Regions from separate parts of the Streptomyces sp. NPDC019890 genome, predicted to be linked through region 3. Evidence: riboswitches for the same ligand, from Rfam matches in the RefSeq annotation. Region 3 holds a riboswitch; each other region holds the start of a gene.
What was found. A riboswitch is a leader RNA that binds a small molecule or an ion and turns the genes downstream of it on or off. The one in region 3 is predicted to bind thiamine pyrophosphate.

Region 1: another riboswitch for thiamine pyrophosphate. It lies ahead of ACI2LP_RS08575 (thiamine ABC transporter substrate binding subunit); the one in region 3 lies ahead of thiC (phosphomethylpyrimidine synthase ThiC).
Region 2: another riboswitch for thiamine pyrophosphate. It lies ahead of thiO (glycine oxidase ThiO); the one in region 3 lies ahead of thiC (phosphomethylpyrimidine synthase ThiC).

Annotation. Positions count from the first base shown of each region.
Region 1 covers NZ_JBJDQK010000003.1:42,336-45,656, forward strand. The annotation lists gene ACI2LP_RS08570 (ABC transporter permease) at 1-197, opposite strand, end outside; gene ACI2LP_RS08575 (thiamine ABC transporter substrate binding subunit) at 260-1,354, opposite strand; TPP riboswitch at 1,434-1,544, opposite strand; gene rlmN (23S rRNA (adenine(2503)-C(2))-methyltransferase RlmN) at 1,573-2,679, opposite strand; gene ACI2LP_RS08585 (phosphatidate cytidylyltransferase) at 2,760-3,321, opposite strand, start outside.
Region 2 covers NZ_JBJDQK010000007.1:113,292-116,612, forward strand. The annotation lists gene ACI2LP_RS20485 (thiazole synthase) at 1-674, opposite strand, end outside; gene thiS (sulfur carrier protein ThiS) at 681-881, opposite strand; gene thiO (glycine oxidase ThiO) at 878-2,050, opposite strand; TPP riboswitch at 2,048-2,159, opposite strand; gene ACI2LP_RS20500 (NAD(P)/FAD-dependent oxidoreductase) at 2,268-3,321, shown strand, end outside.
Region 3 covers NZ_JBJDQK010000005.1:166,132-169,452, reverse strand. The annotation lists gene ACI2LP_RS15775 (SsgA family sporulation/cell division regulator) at 1-285, shown strand, start outside; gene ACI2LP_RS15770 (YibE/F family protein) at 337-1,662, opposite strand; TPP riboswitch at 1,734-1,868, shown strand; gene thiC (phosphomethylpyrimidine synthase ThiC) at 1,861-3,321, shown strand, end outside.

The DNA.
Region 1 (3,321 bases), on a different contig from region 3:
GCGATCACCATGGTGAGCGCCGTCGAGGCGAGCGCCTGCCAGGTGGTGAACCACAGCACGTGCTGGATGTCGGCGCGGCCGAGCACCTCGCCGATCCGCCCGAACTGCCACACCCCGTCGATCTGGAGGCCGCGGCCGACGATCGCGCTGACGGGATTGGCGAAGAAGACCGCGAAGAACGCGACGGGCACGGCCATCAGCCCGAGCCGCGCCGCGTTCCCGCGGAGCGCGCCCGGCGCGCTCCCGCGGACGGACTTCGTTACTTCACTACGAGCGAGGACCATGACTGGACCCACTGCTCACGGTTCTTGGCGATCTGGTCGGGAGCGACGGTCTCCGGCTTGTCGACGACCGCGCCGAACTTGGTGAACAGCTCGGGCACCTTCGCCCCCTTCACCACCGGGTTGACGAACATGTTGAGCGGCATGTCCTCCTGGAACTGCTTGGAGATGAGGAAGTCCAGCAGTGCCTTGCCGCCCTCCTCGTTCTTGGCACCCTTGAGGAGACCGGCGAACTCGGTCTGGCGGAAGCAGGTTCCCGTCGAGACACCGGTGGGCGCCTGGGCCGGCTGCGGCTTGGCGAAGAGCACCTCGGCGGGCGGGCTGGATGCGTACGAGACGACCAGCGGCCGGTCCGCCTTGGCCTTCTTGCCGCCCGCCGAGCCGGAGAACTCCTCGTTGTACGCCTGCTCCCAGCCGTCGACGACCTTGACGCCGTTGGCCTTCAGCTTCTTCCAGTAGTCCTGCCAGCCGTCCTCGCCGTACTTGCCGACCGAGCCGAGCAGGAAGCCCAGACCGGGCGAGGAGGTCGCGACATTCTCCGTGACCAGCAGGTTCTTGTACTCGGGCTTGATCAGGTCGTCGAAGGACTGCGGCGGGGCCAGCTTCTTGTCCGCGAAGTACTTCTTGTCGTAGTTGACGCAGATGTCGCCGGTGTCGACGGGCGTGACACGGTGCTTGCCCTTGTCGAGCTGCACCTCGTCGGGCACCTGGGCCAGGCCCTTGGCCTCGTACGGCGTGAACAGGCCGTTGTCGAGGGCGCGCGAGAGCAGGGTGTTGTCGACGCCGAAGAAGACATCGCCCTGCGGAGAGCCCTTGGTGAGGATCTCCTTGTTGAGGGCGGCGCCCGCGTCACCGCTCTTGAGGACCTTGACCGTGTAGCCGGTCTCCTTGGTGAACTGCTTCAGCACGGACGCGGAGGCGACGAACGAGTCATGACTGACCAGCGTCACGGTCTTCTGCTTCGGGCGGTCGGACGCGGAGCCCTTGGCCTGCTCGCCGCCGCAGGCCGCGAGCGTACTGACGCCCAGGGCCGCGGCAAGCGCCGTGACCGTGATCTTCTTGGTGGTGCTCACTGAGATTCCTCCTGGAGATGACCAGGAAGAGACGCGGCCCTGCCCGGTCCTGAGGCAGGATCCGGGCAGGGCGCAACAGCTTGAGTAGCGACCGAACTTCCTACCCAGAATGACCTGGGCAAGGTTCAGAGGGTCTGCGGTCTGACTGGTACCGCACTCTCAGCGCTGTGGCGCTCCCCTGTCGGAATATGCAGATGTTTCGAGGCCAGGTTACAAGGTCAGCGCTCGGAGGCGGCCAGCTGTCCGCACGCTCCGTCGATCTCCTGGCCACGGGTGTCCCGCACGGTCACGGGCACACCGTGGGCCGCGATGGCCTCCACGAACGCCTTCTCGTCCTCGGGACGGGATGCCGTCCACTTCGACCCGGGCGTCGGGTTGAGCGGGATCAGGTTCACATGGACCCGCTTGCCCTTGAGCAGGCGACCCAGCAGATCGCCCCGCCATGCCTGATCGTTGATGTCCCTGATCAGCGCGTACTCGATGGAGATACGGCGGCCCGACTTCTCCGCGTACTCCCAGGCGGCGTCCAGCACCTCCCGCACCTTCCAGCGCGTGTTGACCGGGACCAGGGTGTCGCGCAGCTCGTCGTCCGGCGCGTGCAGCGAGACGGCGAGACGGCACTTGAAGCCTTCGTCGGCGAAGCGCAGCATCGCGGGCACCAGGCCGACGGTGGAGACGGTGATCCCGCGCTGCGAGAGCCCGAGGCCGTCAGGCTCGGGGTCGGTGAGCCGGCGGATGGAGCCGACGACCCGCTTGTAGTTGGCGAGCGGCTCGCCCATGCCCATGAAGACGATGTTGGACAGCCGCGCGGGGCCTCCCGGCACCTCGCCGTCGCGCAGGGCGCGCATGCCGTCGACGATCTGGTGCACGATCTCGGCGGTCGACAGATTGCGGTCGAGCCCGGCCTGCCCGGTGGCACAGAAGGGACAGTTCATCCCGCAGCCGGCCTGCGACGAGATGCACATGGTCACCCGGTCCGGGTAGCGCATCAGCACCGACTCGACGAGGGTGCCGTCGTGCAGGCGCCACAGGGTCTTGCGGGTGGTGTCGTCGTCGCACGAGATGTGCCGTACGACGGACATCAGATCGGGCAGCAGCTCAGTGGCGAGCTTCTCGCGCGCGGTCGCGGGGATGTCGGTCCACTGGGCCGGGTCGTGGGCGTACCGCGCGAAGTAGTGCTGCGAGAGCTGCTTGGCGCGGAACGGCTTCTCGCCGATCGCGGCGACGGCGTCCTTGCGCTCGGCGGGCGTGAGGTCGGCGAGGTGCCGCGGCGGCTTCTTGGCTCCGCGGGGCGCGACGAAAGTGAGTTCTCCGGGCTTGGGCATGGTCCTACCAGTGTCGCAGAGATACGAAGAGGGGCCGGCCGCCCTGTGGACAACCAGCCCCTGACGCATAAACGCACAGGTCAGCCACTGCCTACGAAGATCACCATCAGCAGCCATACGACCGGAGCCGTGGGCAGCAGCGAGTCCAGCCGGTCCATGATGCCGCCATGCCCCGGCAGCAGCGTGCCCATGTCCTTGATGCCCAGGTCCCGCTTGATCATCGACTCGCCCAGGTCGCCCAGCGTGGCGCTGACCGCGACCGCGAGGCCGAGCAGCAGGCCCTGCCACCAGGTGCCGTCGTCGATGACGAACTGCATGCACAGCGCGCCCGCCACCATCGCGAACGCCACGGCGCCGAGCAGACCCTCCCTGGTCTTCCCCGGACTGATGCGCGGAGCGAGCTTGTGCTTCCCGAAGCGCCAGCCGACGGCGTACGCGCCCGTGTCGCTGACCACCGTCAGCACCAGGAAGGTGAGCACCCGCTGCGGCCCGTCGTCCGCAGTGAGCATCATCGCGACGAACGTCGCCAGGAAGGGAACGTAGAACGCGGCGAAGACGCCCGCCGTGACGTCCTTGAGATAGCCCTCAGGGGGTTCCGTCATCCGCCAGACCAGCACCGCGAGCGCCGTGAGCGCCATCGCG
Region 2 (3,321 bases), on a different contig from region 3:
TGCCGCATCGCCTCCGCCATCAGCACCGGTTCCTGCGCCCGCGTGACCGCCGAGGCCAGCATCACCGCCGCGCAGCCCAGCTCCATCGCCAGCGCCGCGTCCGACGCCGTGCCCGCTCCCGCGTCCAGCACGACCGGCACGCGCGCGTGTTCCACGATCAGCTGGAAGTTGTGCGGGTTGCGGATACCCAGACCGGAGCCGATCGGCGAGCCCAACGGCATGATCGCCGCACACCCCACGTCCTGAAGCTTCCGGGCCAGCACCGGATCGTCATTGGTGTACGGCAGCACCGTGAAGCCGTCGTCGACCAGCGTCTCGGCCGCGTCGAGCAGCTCGATCGGATCGGGCAGCAGGGTCCGTTCGTCCGCGACGACCTCCAGCTTGATCCAGTCCGTGCCGAGCGCCTCGCGCGCGAGCCGGGCGGTCAGCACGGCCTCGCCCGCGGTGAAGCAGCCCGCCGTATTGGGCAGGACGCGGATGTTCAGCTTCTCCAGGACGGACAGCACGGAGCCCTGGACCGTCGGGTCGAGGCGGCGCATCGCGACGGTGGTGAGCTCGGTGCCGCTCGCGACGAGGGAGCGTTCGAGCACGTCGAGGCTCGGCGCCCCGCCCGTACCCATGATCAGGCGGGAGTTGAAGACGGTGTCACCGATGGTGAGACGGTCGTCGGCCATGGCTGATCAGCCTCCCTGCACTGCGGTGAGGACCTCGACGCGGTCGCCGTCGCCGAGCAGCGTGCCCGACCACTGGCTGCGCGGGACGACCGCTTCGTTGACGGCGGCGGCGACCCCGGCGGGAGCGGCGGTGAGGGCCGTGACCAGGGTGTCCAGGGTGGTTCCGGCGGTGAGCTCGCGGGCCTCGCCGTTGACGGAGACGTTCATGCGGGCTGCTCCAGAGGTACGGGAGAGAAACGGCGCGGCGTGAAGGCGCGGGCCTCGTCCGGCAGCGCGCCGGTGACCAGCAGCTCGGCCAGCACATCGCCGGTGACGGGAGTCAGCAGTACCCCGTTGCGGTAGTGCCCGGTGGCCAGATGCAGACCGGGCAGCGCGGTCGGGCCCAGCAGCGGGGCGTTGTCGGGGGAGGCGGGGCGCAGCCCCGCGCGGGTCTCGGTGAGCGGCAGCTCGGTGATGCCGGGCACCAGCTCGTGCGCGTCGCGCAGCAGCTCGTACACACCACCCGCGGTGACCGTGGTGTCCCAGCCGAGCTCCTCGCTGGTCGCGCCGACGACCAGCTCGCCGTTCTCGCGCGGCACCAGATAGACATTGCTGCCGCGCACCACGGCCCGCACCGTCCGGGAGAGGAAGGGCGCGTACGCGGGCGGCACGGTCAGCCGCAGGACCTGGCCCTTCACCGGCCGTACGGGAGGCAGTACGTCCGCCGGCACACCGCCGAGCCTGCCGCTCAGGCTGCCGCCCGCCAGGACGACCTGATCCGCGCTGAGCTCGTCGCCGTCGGTCAGTACGGCCCCGGCCGCCCGGTCCCGCACCACGGAAAGCCGGTCCGCCCAGCCGCGGTGGAAGACCACCCCGGCCCGCTCGCAGGCGGTCAGCAGCGCGGCCGCCAGCCGGCGCGGATCGATCTGGTGATCGCCGTCCACCCGCAGGCCCCCGCGCACGCCGGGTGCGAGCATCGGCTCGAGACGTCTGCATTCGCGGCCCGTCAGCCACTCCGACTGAAGACCGGACCGGCGTTGCAGGGTGTGCAGTTCACGCAGATGCGCGCGGTCGTCGGCATCCAGCGCGACGGCGAGTGTCCCGCAGGCGCGGTACCCGAGGCGCTGCCCGCTCGCCTCCTCGAGTTCGGCGACGAATGCGGGATAGCGTCCGGCGGACTCCAGATTGAGACCGAGCAGCATCTGCTCGCCGTAGTGCAGCTCGGTGACGGCGGCGAGCATGCCCGCGGCGACCTGCGCGGCCCCGCCGCCCGGCTCCGGATCGGCGACGGCGACCCGCAGTCCGCGCTGTGCCGTGCGCCAGGCCGTGACCAGGCCGATGATTCCGCCCCCGATGACGAGGACGTCTGAAGTGCGCGTTTCGGAAATACGCGACATGGGCGTCCAGCCCCTCCCTTCGCCGGCATGACCCGGATCAGGTTCGTACGGTCGGAGGCCGCCAGCCTCCCTCTCAGCCCGGTGCGTCCGGGCTCCCGCGAGTGCCTTACGGTGGCCACCCTAACCCCAGCCATCAACTCGCAGTAAGGGAGTGCGGGGTGAGCGGCGTCGCGGATCCCGGCTTCCTGACAGGTCGTCAGATCGTTAGGGTTGCAGGGTGAGCGAGCAGCAGCAGACAGCACAGGGCGGGCGCCGCGTGGTCGTCGTCGGCGCGGGAATGGCCGGCGTGCAGACCGCGGTGGCGCTGCGCGAGCAGGGCTTCACCGGCCCGGTCACCCTGATCGGCGCCGAGCCCCACCAGCCGTACGACAGACCCCCGCTCTCCAAGGCGATCCTGCTCGGCAAGGCGGAGGGGTCGGCCTTCGAGGTCGACTTCGAGGCGCTCGACATCGAACTGCGGCTGGGCTGCGAGGTGACCGGCGTGCGCCCGGCCGTGCATGAGCTGGACACCGAGGCGGGGCCCGTCCCGTACGACGTCCTGGTCATCGCCGGCGGTGCCGAGCCGATCACCCTGCCCGGCACCGAAGGCGTCCCCGGCGTCCATCTCCTGCGCACCCTCGACGACGCCGAGCGGCTGCGCCCGGTACTCGCGCAGCAGCACGACGTCGTGGTCGTCGGCGCGGGCTGGATCGGCGCGGAGTTCGCGACGGCAGCCCGGGAGGCGGGCTGCGCCGTGATCGTCGTCGAGGCCGCCGACCGCCCCCTCGCGGGTGCCCTGCCCGCCGAGGTCGCCGCCCCGATGGCCCACTGGTACGCGGAGTACGGCGCCGAACTGATCACCCACGCGCGCGTGGCCGACATCGAGCCGGGCACGGTGATCCTGGCGGACGGCCGCCTGCTCCCGGCCGGGGCCGTGGTCGTGGGCATCGGCGCGCGCCCCGCCACCGGCTGGCTCGCGGGCTCCGGCATCGAACTCGGCCCGGACGGAGCAATCACCGCGGACGAGTATCTGCGCACCTCGCTGCCCGATGTGTACGCGGTGGGGGACTGCGCCTCCTTCCCGTCCGCGCGCTACGGCGAGCGGCTGCTCGTGCACCACTGGGACAACGCCCTGCAGGGGCCGCGCACGGTGGCCGCCAATGTCGTGGGCGAGGCCCCGCAGGTCTATGACCCGGTGCCGTATTTCTGGTCCGAGCAATTCGGCCGCTTCGTGCAGTACGCGGGCCATCACGCTGCCGCCGACACGATGGTGTGGCGGGGCGATCCGGCGG
Region 3 (3,321 bases):
TGGGCCTTCGGGCGGGAGTTGCTGCTCGACGGGATCAACGGGCCGAGCGGGGACGGTGACGTGCGCATCGCGCCGACCGGGCCCGAGGGGCTGTCGGACGTCGTCGTCCAGCTCCAGGTCGGTTGCGACCGGGCGCGGTTCCGGGTGGGCGTGGCGCCGCTCGTGGCCTTCCTCGACCGCACCGACAAGCTGGTGCCCCTGGGGCAGGAGCGTACGTTCGGTGACTTCGAGGTCAGTCTCGAGGATGCGCTCGGGCGCATCCTCGCCGAGGAGAACGCCGGCTGAGACCACCGCCCGTGTGCCTGGTCCGGTGAGCCACGTGGCGTCCTCGGTGGGCTACGTCTTGCGGCGACGGCCCCTGCCGCCCCGCACCGGCGATCTGCCGGCCTTCGCAGGCGCCCCCGGCCGGTCGGCGGAGACCACCAGCCCCGCGAGCGCGGTGGTCACCGGCACCGAGGCGACCAGGCCGATCGACCCCACCAGCATCCGTACGATCTCCTCCGCCACCAGCTCACTGTTGGCCACCGTCCCCACGCTGCTCTGCGCGATCGAGAAGAGCAGCAGCAGCGGCAACGCCGCGCCCGCGTAAGCCAGTACGAGCGTGTTGACGACGGAGGCGATGTGGTCCTGGCCGATCCGCATACCTGCCCGGTAGAGCCTTCGCGGGCCCATGTCCGGGTCCGCCTGGTGCAGTTCCCACACCGCGGAGGTCTGGGTCACCGTCACGTCGTCGAGCACGCCGAGCGAGCCGATGATGACTCCGGCGAGCAGCAGACCGCTCATGTCGATGTTCGGATACAGGCCGTGGATCAGGCCGGTGTTGTCGTCGGTGTTGCCGGTCAGGCTCGCCCAGCCGATGAAGAGCGAGCCGAGCAGTCCGGTCAGCAGCAGCGAGACCAGTGTGCCGAGGACCGCGACCGAGGTGCGCGCGCTGAGACCGTGGCACAAATAGAGCGCGATCAGCATGATCGCGCCGCCTCCGACCACCGCGACGATCAGTGGATTGGAGCCCTGCAGGATAGCGGGCAGGATGAACAGCGTCAGGACGGCGAAGGAGGCCGCGAGCGCGATCAGAGCCATCACGCCGCGCATCCGTCCCACCACCACCACCGCGAGTGCGAAGATCCCGGCCAGCACCGCAATCGGGAACTTCCGGTTCACATCGGTCACGGAGTACTGCAGATCGCGGGGCGCGTCGGGGGCGTACGCCACCACTACGCCCTGGCCCTCGCTCAACTGCCGTGACGCGTCGGGCTGGATGATCTCGGTGAAGGTGCGGCCCTTGTCCTTGCCCGTGGTGACCTCGATCGTCGCCTTCTTGCAGCTGCCCTTCCGGGAATTGACCGCCTCACGTCCCTCCGGCGTGGATGTGTCACCGGTCGGCGGGACCGCGACGTTCACGTCCTTGCAGTTGACCTTCTCGACCTGCGTGACCTTGCCCTGCTGGGTCTGCCGGTCGAAGCCGACGCCCGTGCGCTCATGGCCGGGGGCGCCGCCCGGCCAGAGCACGACCAGGCCCACGACGACCGCGGCGGCGAAAGGAATCAGCACCGCGGCAATGACCTTGCGGAGATGCAGCGAGACGGGCGCGGCGGGCCCATGGCTGTGGGAATGGCCATGGGACTCGGGCGGCTGCGGCGATGAGGTCGGCGATGCTGTCACCGACCGATCATCGCAAGAACGACAGGGCCCCTCTGTTCAGCACGCCAGAAATGACGCTAGCGTGGTGGCACCTTTGCACACGCGGGAGCTCGGAGCACCGGGCTGAGAGGGCGCTGACCTCCGTACGAGACGTACGGAAGCCGCTGCGTCGACCGCCGAACCTGTTACCGGGTAATGCCGGCGTAGGGAGTAGGTCTCATGACCGTTCAGGATGCACGCACGCCTGCCACCAGCCAGGACGAGCGCAAGCCGGGCTGGCACAAGGGGTACGTCGAGGGCTCGCGCCCCGACCTCCGGGTGCCGGTCCGCCAGGTGCACCTCACCAACGGCAAGGACGTGACGCTGTACGACACGTCCGGTCCGTACACCGACCCGAGTGTCGAGACCGACGTCCGCCGCGGTCTGGCGCCGCTGCGGGAGAACTGGATCATCGGCCGCGGCGACACCGAGGAGTACGCGGGCCGCCCGGTCCGCCCCGAGGACGACGGGATCAAGCACACCTCGCCGCGGGGCGGTCTGCGCAACCTCGACGCCGTCTTCCCCGGCCGCCCGCGGCAGCCCCGCCGGGGCCGTGCCGGAGTGGCGGTGACGCAGCTCGCGTACGCCCGACGTGGCGAGATCACGCCGGAGATGGAGTACGTCGCGATCCGCGAGAACGTCTCCCCCGAGGTCGTACGTGAGGAGATCGCCGCAGGCCGTGCGGTCCTGCCCGCCAACGTCAACCACCCGGAGATCGAGCCGATGATCATCGGCAAGAGGTTCCTGGTGAAGGTCAACGCCAACATCGGCAACTCCGCGGTCACTTCCTCCATCGAGGAGGAGGTGGAGAAGATGACCTGGGCGACCCGCTGGGGTGCGGACACCGTCATGGACCTCTCCACCGGCCGCAACATCCACACCACGCGCGAGTGGGTGCTGCGCAACTCCCCCGTGCCGATCGGTACCGTGCCGCTCTATCAGGCGCTGGAGAAGGTCGACGGCAAGGCCGAGGAGCTGACCTGGGAGATCTACAAGGACACGGTCATCGAGCAGGCCGAGCAGGGCGTGGACTACATGACGGTCCACGCGGGCGTGCGGCTGCCCTACGTCCCGCTGACTGCCAACCGCAAGACCGGCATCGTCTCGCGCGGTGGCTCGATCATGGCGGCCTGGTGCCTGGCGCACCACAAGGAGTCGTTCCTGTACGAGAACTTCGAGGAGCTCTGCGAGATTCTCGCCGCGTACGACGTGACGTACTCCCTCGGTGACGGACTGCGGCCCGGCTCGATCGCGGACGCCAACGACGAGGCGCAGTTCGCGGAGTTGCGCACGCTCGGGGAACTCAACACGATCGCCAAGCGTTTCCATGTGCAGACGATGATCGAAGGCCCCGGTCACGTCCCGATGCACAAGATCAAGGAGAACATCGACCTCCAGCAGGAGATCTGCGAGGAGGCCCCCTTCTATACGCTCGGCCCGCTCACCACGGACGTGGCCCCGGCGTATGACCACATCACCTCCGGCATCGGGGCGGCCATGATCGCCTGGTGGGGCACGGCAATGCTCTGCTACGTGACGCCCAAGGAGCACTTGGGCCTGCCCAACCGCGACGACGTGAAGACCGGCGTCATCACCTACAAGATCGCGGCACATGCTGCCGACCTCGCCAAGGGCCACCCG